DNA from 3 places in the Paraburkholderia sp. BR14320 genome. Region 2 is predicted to be linked to each of the others. Evidence: predicted binding sites of a transcription regulator. Region 2 holds the regulator's gene; each other region holds the start of a gene.
The links. Region 2 encodes HrcA, which represses chaperone genes, less so after heat shock. Its sites were predicted from a motif close to TTAGCACTCNNNNNNNNNGAGTGCTAA; they were not measured.
Positions count from the first base shown of each region.

Region 1: groES (co-chaperone GroES) is a predicted target of HrcA. The motif match lies at 2,063-2,089, and genes of this name have one in related genera.
Region 3: rpoH (RNA polymerase sigma factor RpoH) is a predicted target of HrcA. The motif match lies at 2,354-2,380, and genes of this name have one in related genera.

Region 1 covers NZ_JBFPKG010000033.1:38-5,872, forward strand. Annotated here, with positions in the region: partial or broken gene AB3X89_RS25990 (hypothetical protein) at 1-335, opposite strand, end outside; gene AB3X89_RS25995 (hypothetical protein) at 418-1,035, opposite strand; gene AB3X89_RS26000 (hypothetical protein) at 1,355-1,744, shown strand; gene groES (co-chaperone GroES) at 2,161-2,451, shown strand; gene groL (chaperonin GroEL) at 2,505-4,145, shown strand; gene cysC (adenylyl-sulfate kinase) at 4,350-4,988, opposite strand; gene AB3X89_RS26020 (hydroxymethylpyrimidine/phosphomethylpyrimidine kinase) at 5,103-5,835, opposite strand, start outside.
Region 2 covers NZ_JBFPKG010000027.1:75,737-81,571, forward strand. Annotated here, with positions in the region: gene AB3X89_RS23675 (RNA-binding S4 domain-containing protein) at 1-315, opposite strand, end outside; gene hemH (ferrochelatase) at 324-1,394, opposite strand; gene hrcA (heat-inducible transcriptional repressor HrcA) at 1,573-2,592, opposite strand; gene AB3X89_RS23690 (NAD kinase) at 2,803-3,717, shown strand; gene recN (DNA repair protein RecN) at 3,773-5,440, shown strand; gene glnE (bifunctional [glutamate--ammonia ligase]-adenylyl-L-tyrosine phosphorylase/[glutamate--ammonia-ligase] adenylyltransferase) at 5,553-5,835, opposite strand, start outside.
Region 3 covers NZ_JBFPKG010000017.1:5,047-10,881, forward strand. Annotated here, with positions in the region: gene AB3X89_RS17600 (cytochrome ubiquinol oxidase subunit I) at 1-691, opposite strand, end outside; gene cydP (cytochrome oxidase putative small subunit CydP) at 681-941, opposite strand; gene rpoH (RNA polymerase sigma factor RpoH) at 1,357-2,292, opposite strand; gene AB3X89_RS17615 (acyloxyacyl hydrolase) at 2,647-3,210, shown strand; gene AB3X89_RS17620 (nuclear transport factor 2 family protein) at 3,252-3,635, shown strand; partial or broken gene AB3X89_RS17625 (2-isopropylmalate synthase) at 3,827-4,813, opposite strand; gene ybiB (DNA-binding protein YbiB) at 5,191-5,835, opposite strand, start outside.

The sequences.
Region 1 (5,835 bases), on a different contig from region 2:
GCGGTTAGCGCGAGCGGGTGCCGCCGTCGACGCCCGCCCGGCTCGAACGTGGCCTCGTCGAGCAGTTCGTAGGGGCTCATCTTCGTTTGCGCAGAGCGTCGCGACGCACGGTCCGCGGGCAAGCTCGCGGCCGCTGGCAGCGGGTCGAGTTGCGCGCGCGATGTGCTCAGCGCCCGGGATCGCGCGGCGCGCTCGCCGGGCTTGTCGTCGGTATCGAACGAATCGATCGGTAGCGCATGGCATGCGGGACACGGCGAAAAACGGCCCGGCAGCGGCACGCCGCAGTATGCGCAGTGATGGAAAAACGGCTGGTCGGAAGTCGAGTCGCGCGGCATGGCCGTGTCGCTCCACTGGCGCCGAAGGCCGGCGCCATCAAAAGAATGAATGCGACGACGCTCGCAGGCGGCGTCGGCCGAACTACTGGACGACGTAACCGCGCGCCTGCATGCACGCGCCGTAGGCGGCCCAATAGCGGGTCATCGGAGGCTCGGGCGCGGGCAGCGGCGGCAGCTTCACGTTCGACGCCGCGTTGGCCTGCGTCGAAGCGGCCGCTCCGTCCGATGCGCCGGGTGCCGCCGTTGCGCCCGGTGCCGCCGCCGATGCGTTCGGCGGTGCATTCGCCGCCGCGGTGGCCGGCGCGCCAGGCGCGCTGGCGCCGGCCGCGGCTTCGTTCACGGGCTTCGCCGACGCTGCGCCGCCAGGCGCTTGCGCGCCGGCGAGCGGCGCGCTCGCGGCTTCGGGCGCGCTCGCGTTCCACGGCAGCGGCGTGGCCGAGAAGGAACTGGGGGGAAGCGGGGGTTTCGACGGTACGCCGGTCGACGCACCTTTGGCCGCCGGCGGCTGACGCGGCGGAATCTGCGACTCGTGGGCCATGTTGACCCCGGTCACGCGGTTCGCCTCGGCGTAGCACATCGCGTTATCGATGCTGCGCTCGTAAGGGCTCTGACTTCGGATCGGATAGGTGACTGGCCGCCACGCGAACGCGGCTGTGCTCGTCACCAATAGCGTCAGTACGGTATATGTTTTAAATGCCATCGCAGTCACTCCCGCAGCGATGTCTCGCCTTTTTGTGTTTGATTTCGTGTCGTTTCGAGCTTGTTGTTGATGCCTGGCGCTCGTGTTTCTGTCGCGGCCTGCCGATAGGCCGTGGCGTTGCGGTGCTCGTGCCACGGCTCCCCGGAAGGGCACGTCGCGAATGCCGGTTTAACGAGCGTAGCACCGCGGCTTGGCCGCGCGATGCATCGAATAGCGCGCGAAAACGCCATCGTGCAGTGCAATCAGGACACAATCGGCAAGGCGGCGTTGCAGATCGGGACAATCCCTGGTCGCCACGAAGGATCGTCAGGAGTCGAAGATGAAGAACCTATCGTATCGCTATCGACCGCTTTGCGCTGCGCTTTGTTGGTCGATGCTGTCGCTCGCGGCGCCGCTCGCGAGCGGCGCGAGCGACGCCAACATGAGCGCGGAGACGGCGGGCGAGCGGGCGAATTTCGCGCAGGCGTTTTGCGGCGCGTCGCCCGAGCGGATCGGCGCCTATAAGGAGCGGCTCCGAAAGGTGCTGACCGGAGCGACCGATTTCGATCAGCGCTGGGACGCGGGCTGGCATCGCGCCGACGACACCAATAGCCAGATGAACGCACTGCGCGAGCGAGATCCGAAGGAATTCGCAGCGCGCATCAAGGTCAATTGCGAACGGCTCAAGTGGATGGCAGGTAATGCGTTGCGCCCGCCTGCGCAGAAGTGAGTCGAACCGGATGAGCCGGTCGGTGTCGCGGGCCGTACGGGCCTTGCGACCTTATGCTCGACCGGACGGGGGTTTTCCCTGGAAACAGGAGATCCGACGGGATGGAGTACGGTGCGCGGCTGCTGTTTGTCTGCGATACCGCCCCCTCTCGGTGCGGCGACAGGCCGCGAACCTCGCTGCAAGTATTTGTTTTTGCTCGGGTTCGCAGCTCACGCGCATGACCGCGCCGATGCGCCCGCACCCCGCCGGTCGGGCAAAACCCCGCCCGCGGTGTCGCTCCTCCGCACTTCTTGAATTTGTCACTACCCGTCCATATAATTAGCACTCGCTGCACGAGAGTGCTAACAACATCTCCGGTTGGCTCGTCCAGCCGGGTTTTCTCAGCGTTCTTCAGTCTCAATCAGAGAGGAGTATGTATGAACCTTCGTCCTTTGCATGATCGCGTGATCGTCAAGCGTCTGGATCAGGAAACCAAGACCGCGTCGGGCATCGTGATCCCCGAAGCCGCAGCGGAAAAGCCGGATCAAGGTGAAATCCTCGCAGTCGGCCCGGGCAAGCGCGACGACAAGGGCGCAGCGATCGCCCTCGACGTGAAGGTCGGCGACCGCGTCCTGTTCGGCAAGTACGCAGGCCAGACCGTCAAGGTCGACGGCAACGAACTGCTTGTGATGCGCGAAGAAGACATCATGGCCGTGGTGCAGAAGTAAGCGCAACGTCGCTACTTCCCCGGTTATATCCAAAGTATTCAAGGAGTTAGAAGATGGCAGCTAAAGACGTCGTATTCGGTGATTCCGCCCGTGCCAAGATGGTCGAAGGCGTGAACATTCTCGCCAACGCCGTGAAGGTCACGCTGGGTCCGAAGGGCCGCAACGTGGTCCTCGAGCGCAGCTTCGGCGGCCCGACGGTCACCAAGGACGGTGTGTCGGTCGCAAAAGAGATCGAACTGAAAGACAAGCTCCAGAACATGGGCGCGCAAATGGTCAAGGAAGTCGCTTCCAAGACCAGCGACAACGCAGGCGACGGCACGACGACCGCTACGGTTCTCGCGCAATCGATCGTCCGCGAAGGCATGAAGTACGTCGCATCGGGCATGAACCCGATGGACCTGAAGCGCGGCATCGACAAGGCTGTTGCAGCCGCAATCGAAGAACTGCGCAAGATCAGCAAGCCGTGCACGACCAACAAGGAAATCGCCCAGGTTGGCGCGATCTCGGCGAACAGCGATTCGTCGATCGGCGAGCGCATCGCTGAAGCCATGGACAAGGTCGGCAAGGAAGGCGTGATCACCGTCGAAGACGGCAAGTCGCTGCAAGACGAACTTGACGTCGTCGAAGGTATGCAATTCGACCGCGGCTACCTGTCGCCGTACTTCATCAACAACCCGGACAAGCAAGTTGCCGTGCTCGACAACCCGTTCGTGCTGCTGCACGACAAGAAGGTATCGAACATCCGTGATCTGCTGCCGGTTCTGGAACAAGTCGCGAAGGCTGGCCGTCCGCTGCTGATCATCGCTGAAGACGTCGAAGGCGAAGCGCTCGCAACGCTGGTGGTCAACAACATCCGCGGCATCCTGAAGACCGTTGCTGTCAAGGCACCGGGCTTCGGCGATCGTCGTAAGGCGATGCTGGAAGACATCGCGATCCTGACCGGCGGTCAGGTCATCGCTGAAGAAACCGGCCTCACGCTCGAGAAGGCAACGCTGGCTGAACTGGGCCAGGCGAAGCGTATCGAAGTGGGCAAGGAAAACACCACGATCATCGACGGCGCTGGCGAAGCAGCGAACATCGAAGCTCGCGTCAAGCAAGTGCGCAAGCAGATCGAAGAAGCGACCTCGGACTACGACCGTGAAAAGCTGCAAGAACGCGTTGCCAAGCTGGCAGGCGGCGTTGCAGTGATCAAGGTCGGTGCTGCGACTGAAGTCGAAATGAAGGAAAAGAAGGCACGTGTCGAAGACGCACTGCACGCAACGCGCGCAGCTGTGGAAGAAGGCATCGTCGCTGGTGGCGGCGTCGCGCTGATCCGTGCACGTACGGCGATCGCTGGCCTGAAGGGCGCTAACGCCGATCAGGACGCAGGTATCAAGATCGTTCTGCGCGCAATGGAAGAGCCGCTGCGCCAGATCGTCACCAACGGTGGCGAAGAAGCGAGCGTCGTCGTGGCAGCGGTTGCTGCTGGCAAGGGCAACTACGGCTACAACGCAGCGACCGGCGAGTACGTCGACCTGGTTGACGCAGGTGTCGTGGACCCGACGAAGGTGACGCGCACGGCGCTGCAAAACGCAGCTTCGGTTGCTGGCCTGCTGCTGACGACCGACGCAGCTGTCTGCGAACTGCCGAAGGAAGATGCTCCGATGCCTGGCGGCATGCCCGGCGGCATGGGCGGCATGGGCATGGACATGTAATTCCGCTCGGGCCTCGTGGTCCGGTCGCGTGGTTGAATTGCCGCGCGTCTGGATCACGGACGAGGCCCGGTTGGAAGTCCATGAGGGGGAGTGCACCGCGAGGCGTTTCCCCAAACGAAAAAACCCGCTCAGGCGGGTTTTTTCGTTTGGGCGTCGGGGTTGATGTGGCGGCCGGCGAGCGCTTCCGGACGCCCTGAGTTCGGATCAGGCGCCCGCGGCGTGAGCCGTACGCTGAGCCGATCTTCCGAGACACTTTTCGCGCAGGTAGTGGAAGATCTGCGCGACGCTTTGCGCGGGGCTCAGCGCTCCGGTGTCGACGTGCAGGTCGGGATCGATCGGTGCTTCATAGGGCGCCGATACGCCGGTGAACGAGCTGATCTCGCCTGACCTCGCCTTCGCGTAAAGACCTTTGGGATCGCGGCTCGCGCAGGTGGCGAGCGAGGCGGAGACGTGGGTTTCGACGAACTTGTCTGCTCCGATGATCTCGCGCGCCATTGCGCGGTCTTCGCGTAGCGGTGAAATCAGCGCGGTGATCACGATCAAACCCGCGTCGTTCATCAACTGGGCGACGTGCGCGACGCGGCGGATGTTCTCGCGCCGGTCGTCGCGCTCGAAGCCCAGATCGCTCGCCAGACCTTGGCGGATGTTGTCGCCGTCGAGCACATAGCAGGCATGACCGAGCGCGATCAGCCGCTCCTCGAGCGCGAACGCCAGTGTCGATTTACCGGCGCCGGACAGGCCGGTCAGCCAGATCGTGGCGGGCGTCTGATCAAATATGCGCAGGCGGTCCTGCGCCGCGATCTTGCCGGGGAAGCGTTGCACGAAGCTGGGCGGCTCTTTCATGTAAAAGTTCTCCTGACTCCTCTGGCTCACTCGCAGTGCCAGCCTTGTCGCGACGTGCCAGCGTTGTGCAGGCGTTCCGTGGAATCCGCGATCGATTACCGATGAATGACCAGGTCAGTGCCGCGCTTCGCCGGGCGCTGCGCCCTTGCCTTGCGCGGGCGGGGTTTCGTCGTCGTCGCTGCTGCGTGCCCAGAAGAACCGATCGGGCATGTACGCCCCCATGCCGGGTCGGAACGCATTGCGCACCGCCTGATACAGATACTCCTGACTTTCGCGCACAGCTTCCGCGGGCTCCTGGCCGTTGGCGAGCAGCGCGGCGATCGCTGCGCCGAGCGTATCGGTCAGGCCTGTCAGCCGATGGGGCGCGCGGTCCCACATGTCCTGACGCAACTGGCCGTCCTCGCTGAAGAGCGTGTTGACGAGCCGGTGCGTGCCGGTTTCCGTCGACAGAATGTATTCGCAGCCCTGCGACAGCAGGTGCGAGATCGCGGCGTCGAGGCTCGGCGCCTCGGCGTCGCCGTCGGGCTGCGCGAGCGCAAGCAGCGTCGACGCGTCGGCGACCAGCAGTGTGGTTTGCGGTGCGAGCAGATCGGCGATCGCTTCGCGCAGTTCGTCGGCGGCGAGCACGTGTTCGTCGTCGAGCGTGAAGTCCGGGGCGAGGATCAGCGGGACATCGTCGTAGTCGGCCACCACTTCCGCGATCGCGCTGACCACTTCGGCGCGCGTGCACGCGCCGACCTTGAAGGCGGCGATCGGCATGTCCTCGAGCAGCATGCGCGCCTGCGTCGCGACGATGTCCGGGTCGAGGCCGGTCACTTCATCGCAACTCGCCGAGTCGCGCACGGTG
Region 2 (5,835 bases):
CCGTTCCTGCTCGACCTGCCGCTTCTCCTTGCTCTGCGAGGTTTCCGCGTAAAGCGTCTGCGCCACGCTCGCCGGGCCGCGTACGTCGCATACGCCCAGCACCTCGACCTGCCACACGTAGCGCTCGATCTCGATTTCGACCAGATCGCCGACACGCACGTCCTTGGCCGGCTTCACGGCCGCGCCGCCGATGCGCACCCGCCCCTTGTCGACCGCATCCGCGGCCAACGAACGCGTCTTGAAGAAGCGCGCGGCCCACAGCCATTTGTCGATGCGCAGTTTCGCGCCCGGTTCGGTTGAAATACGGTAGTTCATCTGCGTATTCAAGCTCCTGTCGTGTGCGGCACCGGCACCGCTTGCACCGGCCAGCCCTGCAGGTGTTGCGCGACAATTTCGCCGAGCGCGGCAACCCACGGCTGAGACGCGTTCAGACAGGCGATCCGGTGAAACTCCTTGCCACCCGCCTGTAGAAATTCGTCGCGCACTTCCATGCCGATTTCCTCGATCGTTTCGAGGCAGTCGGCGGTGAAACCCGGACAAAACACATCAGCACGCCGCACGCCTGCCGCGCCGAGTTCCTTCAACGTCGGCGCAGTATAGGGCTGCAGCCATTCGGCCTTGCCAAAGCGCGACTGGAACGTGATGCGGCATTCGACCGGCGTCAACTCGAGCGCCTGCATCAGCAGTGCGCCGGTCTGCTGGCATTGCTCGTGATACGGGTCGCCGAGGTCGAGCGTGCGCTTGGGAACGCCGTGGAAACTCAGCACGAGCTTGTCGCCACCCGCGAAATCGGGGCGGCCGTGCAGATGCCAGTGGTGATGCACCTGCGCGGCAAGCGCCGCGATATACGCCGGGTGATCGGCGTACTGGCGAACCGTGCGGACTTCCGGCTGGTTACGCATGCGCTTGAGCGCGGAAAAGGCTTCGTCGAACGCGGTCGCGGTGGTCGACGCCGAATACTGCGGATACATCGGCATCAGCAGCACGCGCTCGGCGCCAGCGAGCTTCAGCTGGTTCAGCATTGCGGGAATGCCGGGCGTGCCGTAGCGCATCGCGTAGTCGACCAGCACCGTGTAGTCGTTGACTTGCAGCAGATGGCGCAAGCCCTCGACCTGCTTTTCGGTGTGCACGCGCAGCGGCGAGCCCTCGGGCATCCACACCGCCGCGTACTTCCTGGCGGAGCTGCGGCCGCGAAACGGCAGGATCAGCAGACGCAGAATCAGCTGCCACAGCAGCGCGGGAATTTCGACCACGCGAGGATCGGACAGGAACTGCGCGAGATAGCGGCGCACCGCGCGCGGCGTCGGCGCATCGGGCGTGCCGAGGTTGATCAGCAACACGGCGACGCGATGCGATGTGGCGTTCTGTGATGGCCGCTCGAGGTCGAAGCGCATAGGCAGCAGAAATCGCCGCGTCACGCGGCGAGTCGATTCAATGGAGATTCATTATAGCGGCGCGGGTTCGGCCGGGCGCCGCCGGACCCTGGCCATTCGGACGATTGGCAGACGCCGCCCGTTCGCGCATCATGGCCGGCACGGGCTGCGATGACGGCAGCGCCGCAAAGCGCGAGGACTACTGCTGGCTGAGCGTCATGGACAACAACCGCGCGGTGATGTCCACGATCGGAATCACGCGGTTGTAGGCCATGCGGGTCGGTCCGATCACACCGAGCGTGCCGACGATCTTGCCGTTCACCTCGTACGGCGCGGTGACGACGCTCATTTCCTCGATCGGCACCAGCGTCGATTCGCCGCCAATGAATATTTGCACGCCCGCCGCATGACTCGACACATCGAGCAACTGAAGGAGGCTGGTCTTCTGGTCGAACACATCGAACAGCTTGCGCAGGCGCGCCATGTCCGACGAAAGATCGGCGACTTCGAGCAGATTGCGCTCGCCCGAGATCAGCACGGTCTCGCCGGTATCGGATTCGTCGGTGCTCGCGGTGACGGCCGCGTGCATCAGCGAAGTCATGTCGCCACGCAGCTCGTCGATTTCCTCGCGCAGGCGGCGGCGCACTTCGTCGAACGAGAGGCCCGCGAAGTGCGCGTTGATGTAATTGGAGGCTTCCACCAGCTGCGAAGGCGAAAAGTCGCGCTGGGTGGCGAGAATGCGGTTTTGCACGTCGCCTTCGGGCGTCACGATGATCAGCAGAATGCGCTTGTCGGACAGGCGCATGAATTCGATCTGCTTGAATACGTGGCTGCGGCGCGGTGTGAGCACCACGCCGGCGAACTGCGACAGGTTGGACAGCACGCTCGCCGCCGCGGCGACGATCTTCTGCGGCTCGCCCACCTGCAGCGTGGTTTTGACCGCGCGCATCACCGCTTCTTCGTCGGCGGCGGACTCGACCGTCAGCATCGTGTCCACGAACAGACGGTAGCCGCGTGGCGTCGGAATGCGCCCCGCCGACGTATGCGGACTGATCACGAGCCCCAGATCCTCGAGGTCCGACATCACGTTGCGGATCGTGGCCGGGCTCAGCTCGAGGCCCGAGTAACGTGACAGCGTGCGCGAGCCGACCGGCTGACCTTCGGCGATGTAGCGCTCGATCAGCGTTTTGAGGAGGGTTTGTGCGCGAGGATCTAGCATGACGAAAAATTTTAGCTCAATGGCATCGCAGCCGCGAGCGCCCGCGGCGCCCGCTCCCGGCAAATGCGCCGCCGTCGGCGAGCGCGCATGTCATCGGGTCTTCACCATTCTAACGATAATCGCGACATGCGCAGACGCCCCGCGTGCGCCGACCCGCTACCGGGTTGGCCTGCGGTTCTTTTCAGGCCCTACCTATGGTGTAATGCCGGCATGCAAGTGACCAGCCAGTTCAAGACCGTCGCGCTCGTCGGGCGCAGCAATACGCCAGGCATCGGCGAGCCGCTGACCGCGCTCGCCGCGTGCCTCGCCAGGCTCGGCCTCGAAGTCGTGTTCGAAGCCGACACCGCCGCCGAAATCGGCGTAACCGACTACCCGGCGCTGCGTCCCGCTGAGATCGGCGCGCGCGCCGACGTTGCCGTGGTGCTCGGCGGCGACGGCACGATGCTCGGCATCGGCCGCCAGCTCGCGCCATATCGCACACCCTTGATCGGGATCAACCACGGGCGGCTCGGCTTCATCACCGACATCCCGATCTCCGACATGCTCGAGACCGTGCCGCAAATGCTGTCCGGCAATTTCGAGCGCGAGGAGCGCGTGCTGCTCGAAGCGCGCATCGTGCGCGACGGCACGCCGATCTACCACGCGCTCGCGTTCAACGACGTGGTGGTCAACCGTAGCGGTTTTTCGGGCATGGCGGAGCTGCGCGTGTCGGTCGACGGCCGCTTCATGTACAACCAGCGCTCGGACGGCCTGATCGTTGCAACGCCGACCGGCTCGACCGCGTACGCGCTGTCGTCGCAGGGGCCGATCCTGCACCCCCAATTGCAGGGCTTCGTGCTCGTGCCGATCGCGCCGCACGCGCTGTCGAACCGGCCGATCGTGCTGCCGGACGACTCGAAGGTCAGCATCCAGATCGTTTCCGGGCGCGAAGTGAACGTGAATTTCGACATGCAGTCGTTCACGTCGCTGGAGCTCGGCGACACGATCGAGGTGCGCCGTTCGCGTCATACGGTGCCGATGCTGCATCCGGTCGGCTACAGCTATTACGCGACGCTGCGCAAGAAGCTGCACTGGCACGAGTACCCGTCGCACGAAGAAGATCAGAGGCCGCAAGCGGCGCCTTGAAGCGCAAACGCCGCAGCGACCGCCACCCGAATCCCACGCTTACCCGACGACCTCCATGCTTCGCCACCTCTCGATACGCGACTTCGTCATCGTCGCCGCGCTCGACCTCGAATTCGACAGCGGCTTTACCGTTTTCTCGGGCGAAACCGGCGCCGGCAAATCGATTCTGATCGACGCGCTCGCGCTCGCGCTAGGTGCGCGCGCCGATGCGAGCGTCGTGCGCACCGGCGAGAGCCGCGCCGACATCACCGCGGAGTTCGAAACGCACGCACAGGTCGATCAATGGCTCGATGCGCAGGCGCTCGGCGCTGCCGATGACGGCCAACACGGCGGCACGGTGATGCTACGGCGGGTGGTCGACGCGAACGGCCGCTCGCGCGCGTTCATCAACGGCACGGCGGCCACGCTCGCGCAGCTGCGCGAGGTCGGCGAAATGCTCGTCGATATTCACGGCCAGCACGCGCACCAGTTGCTGATGCGCCCGGACGCGCAACGCGAGCTGTTCGACACGCACGCGGGCCTGTCCGACCTGGCCGCCGCCGTGACACGCGCGTGGCGCACGTGGCGCGACAAGGCGCAGGCGGTCGAGCACGCGCAAACGCGCGATCGCGAGCTGCAACTCGAACGCGAGCGACTCGCGTGGCAACTCACCGAACTCGATAAGCTCGCGCCGCAGCCGGGCGAATGGGAAGAGGTCAACACCGAGCATCGGCGGCTGTCGCATTCCGCGAATCTGATCGACGGCGTGCAGGGTGCGCTCGGCGCGCTGTCCGAATCGGACGACGCGATGATCACGCATCTCGGCTCGATCGTGTCGAAGGTGCGCGACCTCGCGGAAATCGACCCGGCGCTGAACGACGTGCTCGCCGCGCTCGAACCCGCCGAAATCCAGTTGCAGGAAGCCGCGTATTCGCTGAGCCACTACGCGCAGAAGCTCGAGCTCGATCCGGAGCGGCTCGCTCAGGTCGAAAAGCGCCTCGACGCGCTGCACTCGGCCGCGCGCAAATTCCGCCTGCAGCCCGAGACGCTGCCGGAAGAACACGAAGCGCGCCGCAAGCAATTGGCCGCGCTCGATGCCGCCGCGGACCTCGACGGCCTGCGCGCCGCCGAGGCGCAAGCGAAGGAAGTGTTCATCGGCGAGGCGAAGAAGCTGTCGAAGGCACGCGCGAAAGCAGGCAAGGCGCTCGGCGAGGCGGTCACGACCGGCATGCAGGAATTGTCGATGAAAGGCGGCAGCTTCGAAGTCGCGCTGGTGCCGTTGCCCGAAGGCGGCGCGCATGGGCTCGAGCAGATCGAGTTTCGCGTCGCCGGTCACGCCGGCGTGCCGCTGCGGCCGCTCGCGAAGGTCGCGTCGGGCGGCGAACTCGCGCGTATCAGTCTCGCGCTCGCAGTGATCGCGAGCGCGGCCAGCCCGACACCGACGCTGATCTTCGACGAAGTGGATACCGGCATCGGCGGCGGCGTGGCCGAAGTGGTCGGGCGGCTATTGCATCAGCTCGGCGAGGCGCGCCAGGTGTTGTGCGTGACCCATCTGCCGCAGGTCGCCGCGCGCGGCGATCATCATTTCCAGGTCGCAAAGATGAGCAACGGCAGCGGCGGCACGCTCAGCAGCGTGACCTCGCTCGACAAGGCGAGCCGCATCGAGGAAGTCGCGCGCATGCTCGGCGGCCTCGAAATCACCGCGACCACGCGCAAGCACGCGAAGGAAATGCTGGCCGCCTGAGATTGCGCCGTGCGCAGCTCACCGCACACGGCGTGAGTCGGATTGGCCGGGACGTCACACCGATCCCGGCCGCGCATGATGCGCCAGCGCTACGCGAAATGCGTAAGCGCCATTACCCAAACACCCTTTTCCACAACGCCAGCACCGCCTCGCGCTCGGCTGCGACCAGCGCCGGATCGACCCGCGCCTTCTCCATACCATCGAGCCGCAGCGTGTGCTGCAGCTTGCGATAGCGCCGATAGGCAGCGCCGACCGTCTCGGCTTCCGCTTCGCTCATCAGCCCGAAACGCGACACTTCACGCAGCAGCGCGATGTTGCCGGTATTGCGGATCAGCTCCGGATCGCGCGCCGCATGCAGCAGCACCCAGTACTGCACGGTGAACTCGATATCGACC
Region 3 (5,835 bases), on a different contig from region 2:
CGAGGCCGAAACCGGCGGCGATCGCGAACGAGCGCAGCGCGAATTCGGTGTCGCGGCGCTTCAATAGATACCACGACGACACCCCGAGGACGAACATCGCCGCGGTCACGTAACCGGCCGACACCGTGTGCACGAACTTCACCTGTGCGACCGGGTTGAAGATCACCGCGCCGATGCTGTCGAGCTCCATGCGCATCGTCTGGTAGTTGAACTTCGCGCCGACCGGATTGTTCATCCAGCCGTTGGCAACCAGAATCCACAGCGCCGACAGGTTCGATCCGAGCGCGACACAGAACGTGACGATCAGATGCTGCACTTTCGACAATCTGTTCCAGCCGAAGAAGAACAGACCGACGAACGTCGATTCGAGGAAGAACGCCATCAGTCCTTCGACGGCGAGCGGCACGCCGAAAATGTCGCCGACGTAATGGGAGTAATAGGCCCAGTTGGTGCCGAACTGAAACTCGAGCGTGAGGCCGGTCGCGACGCCCATCGCAAAGTTGATGCCGAACAGCTTGCCCCAGAACTGCGTCATGTCCTTGTAGATCTGCTTGCCGGTCATCACGTAGACCGACTCCATGATGACGAGCAACCAGGCGAGGCCGAGCGTGAGCGGCACGAACAGAAAGTGATAAAGCGCCGTGATGGCGAACTGGAGCCGCGACAGTTCTACGACTTCGCTAACGGGCATGTTGATCACCTCCGGACGGATGCGGGGCGGGCACCGACAGCAGCGCCTGCGTGACCTGCTGAGGCGGCAGCATCATGTGCTCCGCCTGCGGATGACTAAAGAATGTGAACTTGAGCGCCAGCAGTAGAGCGAACTTGATGGCGAGGATGATGGCAATATCGCGCGCCAGCGTGGGACCGCGCACCCACCTGGTGAACCCGCCGCACAAGCGCGACCGGACAGTGCTGCTGCGATTGAGGGCTAGGGTCATGATCGGTCGAAAGACGACTTCACGCCGGAGAGTCCGGCCGGATCCAGACCGCCCTTGCCGTCAGGCAGTCTGGCGAATGCATGCCGATTGTAGGAGGGGAACCTCGCGCGCTCAGAGTTAGCCATGCGGCATCAGGTCGCGAAACTTGCTGCGTCTGTGCAGTATTGCTACCGGACTTGCGATACGTCAAGAAAGGCTTACCGGCCTCGACAGGCCGGCTTGGGGATAGGCCGACGCGAATGCGCGCCGGCCGGGGGGCGCACGAATGGGCGAAAGGAATGAAAAAGCCCCGCCGTCTTGCGAGGGCGGGGCTCGAGTGCGATGGCCGCTAAATAGTACGCGACCGGCTACCGTGCGTCGCTTTTACCGATCTCTTGGGCAGGACACATTCGACGCGCGCATGGCTTCGACGCATTTACGCGTATTCGGTCAGCGCGCCGCGCATCTTCTTCATCGCGCTGGCTTCGATCTGCCGGATACGCTCGGCCGACACGCCGAACTCGTCGGCCAGCTCGTGCAGCGTGGAGCCGCCCGAGCCGTCGTCGGCCACCTTCAGCCAGCGCGCTTCGATGATGCGGCGGCTGCGCGGATCGAGCGCGTCGAGCGCGCTTGCGATGCCGTCGCTTTGCAGCCGGTCGCGCTGACGCGAAGCCAGCACGGCGGTCGGCTCGCTATGCGAGTCGGCCAGGTAGGCGATCGGCGCGTACGACTCTTCACCGTCTTCGACCTGACCTTCGAGCGCGATATCGCCGCCCGACAGACGCGTTTCCATCTCCGCGACCTCTTCGCGCTTCACGTTCAGTTCCTTCGCGAGACCTTCGATCTCGTCCGGCGTGAACGCGCCGAGGCCCTGCTTGTGGCTGCGCAGGTTGAAGAACAGCTTGCGCTGCGCCTTGGTCGTGGCGACCTTCACCATGCGCCAGTTGCGCAGGATGTATTCGTGGATCTCTGCCTTGATCCAGTGCATCGCGTACGACACGAGGCGTACGTTTTGCTCGGGATCGAAGCGCTTGACCGCTTTCATCAGGCCGATGTTGCCTTCCTGGATCAGGTCGGCGTGCGGCAACCCGTAACCCAGGTAGTTACGCGCGATCGACACGACGAGTCGCAGGTGCGACAGCACGAGGCGGCGTGCGGCCTCCAGATTGTCGTGTTCGCGCAATTCGGTGGCGAACTGGCGTTCTTCCGCCGGCGTCAGCATTGGAATCCGGTTGACCGCCTGAATGTAGGCGTCGATGTTGCCCAGTTGACCGGACAGCAGCGAGGAATGCGAGAGCGCCAGTGCACCTGCCGGAGCGGCCTTAGCCGACGACGGGCTCAAAGTACTCGGAAGGGTCATTGCATGGCTCACGTGTGAAGCTCCTTTGGAATCAGACAATAGCGTACTCAGTAAACGACTCCAGCGATGGATGTTAGCACTCAGATCTGCCGAGTGCTAATACTTAGAGGTCGCAGGGGTATCCAAGTTCCCGAAAATCCTATTGAATCTTGACTTCTGATAGCCATCATACGCTCTATTTGCGCTGTGTGTTGAGCCTGTACAAATTACCGTTCGAGGCGGCTGCAGACTCATGATCGACTGACGTCGTCCGGTTTCAGGGAGAATAATTGCCGTTCGGGCGCATTAACTGGAACATACTTGCCCCGGAATCCATGCTTGGAATAAAGGGGGCGCTCGCTTAATAGTCATCAGTATGGGGGCCGAATGAACAAGAAGAATCTTGTGGTCCGTAGACTTACTCTAAAAAGTGCGTTGGCCGTTCTGCTGCTGGGTGCGGCGGGCGCGTCCCAGGCTGACCGGTTCGGCGTGCAAGTGGCCGCCGGCGTCGGTGATCGTCACGTCAAGAGGCTCGATCTCGGCGCGGTCTGGGACCCGAACCTCACCTGGTGGCAGATCGGCGACTGGCATTTCGCGCTGATCGGCGAGGCGCACGTCGCGTGGTGGCACACCAATGAAGGAAACGTTCACGACAACATCGGCGAGATCGGCGTGATGCCGGTGATCCGCTTCGTCAAGTCGTCGGGTTCAGTGCGGCCATTCATCGAGGTGGGTGCCGGTGTCGGATTGCTGACCAGTCCGCGCATTTCTTCCGACTTCACGTTGGGCACCGCGTTCCAGTTCACCGAGATGGCGGGCGTTGGGCTGCAGTTCGGCGCTCATCAGCAGTATGCCGCCGGCTACCGCTTCCAGCATGTTTCCAATGGCGGTATCAAAGAGCCGAATCCTGGTATAAATTTCAGCCAGCTATATTTGCAATATCACTTCTGACCGTGGCCCCTTGCGGCTCACGGTGTTCGAGGGGCTCTGCAATGGCGGCAAAGATGATCGAAGCGATTCGCGGGCTCGAGCGAGAGCGATTTCGCGCGATGGTCGACGGCGACGGGCAGTCGCTCGACACGCTGCTCGCGGACAACGTGAGCTACGTCCATACGAACGGCAAACGCGAGACGAAGCGACAGTTCATCGACGGGATCACCGCGGGGCGCCGTCGTTATCGGCAAATCGAAGTGCAGTCGCAGGAAGTTTTGCCGGCCGGGCGCGAAACCTACGTGGTCACGGGACGCGCGCTGATCGAGATGGAAGCGAACAACGGCGCGCTGCTGTTCCCGATTGCTTATACCGCGATCCACACGCACGAAGACGGCCAGTGGCGGCTGATCGCATGGCAGGCGACGCGTTGCGCGCTGGAGTGAGATTCTCATCGCGCGGGCGCGCCTCGTGAGCGCGCCCATCCTGGCGGCGGAATGCGGGGTGCGCACTCCTCCGCCGCAAGCTCAAGTCGGATTTACGCGATTACGCAATCGTCAGCTTTATCGCGGCTGTTTGCGCCGTATTCATCGCGCTCGGCATCTGCGTCGCGCGGCTCGCGTGTGCCGCGCATCGCCACTTCTCCCGCATATGGATGCCGCGCGGCCACGGGAAGCCCCGTGCAGTGCTCCGCCACACGCCGGATCGTCGCGAGATCCGAGAAATCCAGACCGCTGTCGATACCCATCGTGTCGAGATTCATCGCGAGCGTGACGAGATCGACGTTGCCGGTGCGTTCGCCATTGCCGAACAGACAGCCTTCGATGCGATCCGCGCCCGCCAGCAGCGCGAGCTGCGCCGCGGCCACCGCGGTGCCGCGATCGTTGTGCGGATGCACCGACAGCACAATGCTGTCGCGGTAGCCGAGGTTGCGGTGCATCCATTCGATCTGGTCGGCGAATATGTTCGGCGTGGCCGCTTCGACGCTCGCCGGCAGGTTGACGATCATCTTGTGATGGCGCGTCGGCCGCCACATTTGCGCGACCGCGTCGCACACCTCGCGTGCGAACGGCAGCTCGGTCGTGTTGAAGGTCTCGGGCGAGTACTGGAAGATCCAGTGTGTGCCCGGCCGCGCCTGCGCATGTTCCTTGATGACGCGCGTGCCTTCGACTGCGAGCGCCTTGATCTCGTCCTTCGATTGCTGAAACACGATGCGCCGGAACGACGGGCAGATCGCGTTATACAAATGCACGATCGCGCGCGGCGCGCCGTCGAGCGCATCGAACGTGCGTGTAATCAGCTCCGCGCGCGACGGCACGAAGACCTCGATCGTGACGTCGTCGGGAATGCGCCGCTCGTCGATCAGCTTGCGCACGAAGTCGAAATCGGTCTGCGACGCCGACGGAAAACCCACTTCGATTTCCTTGAAACCGATCGCGACCAGCATCTCGAAGTACTCGAGCTTCTGCGCGGCGTTCATCGGTTCGATCAGCGCCTGGTTGCCGTCGCGCAGGTCGGTGCTCATCCAGACGGGCGCGGCGTCGATCGTGCGACTCGGCCACTTGCGACCGGTCAGGCGCACGGCGGGAAAGGGGCGGTACTTTTCAGCGGGACTGCGCAACATGGTGAAGTGCCTCATTCGTGGTGTCGTCGGCGGAGGTTGGGACGTCGAGCGGTTGGCCGACTGTCACGCATGCACGATGCGGATGCCCGAGGCAACGTGCATTTGATCCTCTCGCTTCGTCCGCGCGGTAAACGGACGAATACAAACGACGACAAGGTTGTGGAGAACTACGACGGGGTGAAGCGAAACTGCGGGAACTACCGGGAGGACCGCCGACGGCAACCGGAGCTGCCAGCGCGCGGCGCTACGCGTGACTTACGCCAGGCGTAGCGATAGGGGCCGCGCTAGGCGGCCGGAGATAATTCGGAGGGTGTTCGGAAGGGAACGCATGGGGCCAAATGTATGACGGCGTGTGCCGGCCTGTCAACCCGCGACCGTCAGGCCGCCGTCTTCGCGATATCGACGATCAGCTCGACCTGCCGTCCGATCGCGCCCGGCGCCGGTGCTTCGCCGCGCAGCACGGCGTCGATCCAGGCGGCCGTGGTCGCGGCGTCGCGCGCTTCGGGCAGCTCGACTTCGGGCGCATCGGGCGACGAGCGCTCGTGCGGCAGCCGCGTCTCGCAGATGCCGTCATGCAGCCAGTCGACCTGCACCTGGCGGCGCGTATCTGCCACCGCCTCGCCTTCGGTGCCGCGCGCGAGCAGCGCACCGCCGACGGCCGCATCGGGATGCGTGATGAACAGCTGCGTAAGGCTGTCGCGATACGGCGGATGCGTGTAATTCACGAGCCGCAGCCCCGCGGGCGCGAATGGCTGCAGCAGCTTCACCAGCGTATGCGTCGAGTTGCGCACACCCATGCGCCGGCGCAGCGCGAGCAGGCGCGCGAGCTTGGGCGCGAGTACGTCGATCGACGCGAACGCGACGCGACGCTCGGCGAGACCCGCTTCTATCTGCGCGTGCGACTGCGCATGGGCGATGCGCAGATGCGTGAAGATTTCCGCGCTCGTCACGCGACCCGGATCTTCGGTGACGCCGTGCACGAGCACCGGCACGCCTTCGCGCGCGAGCAGCAGCGCAAGCAG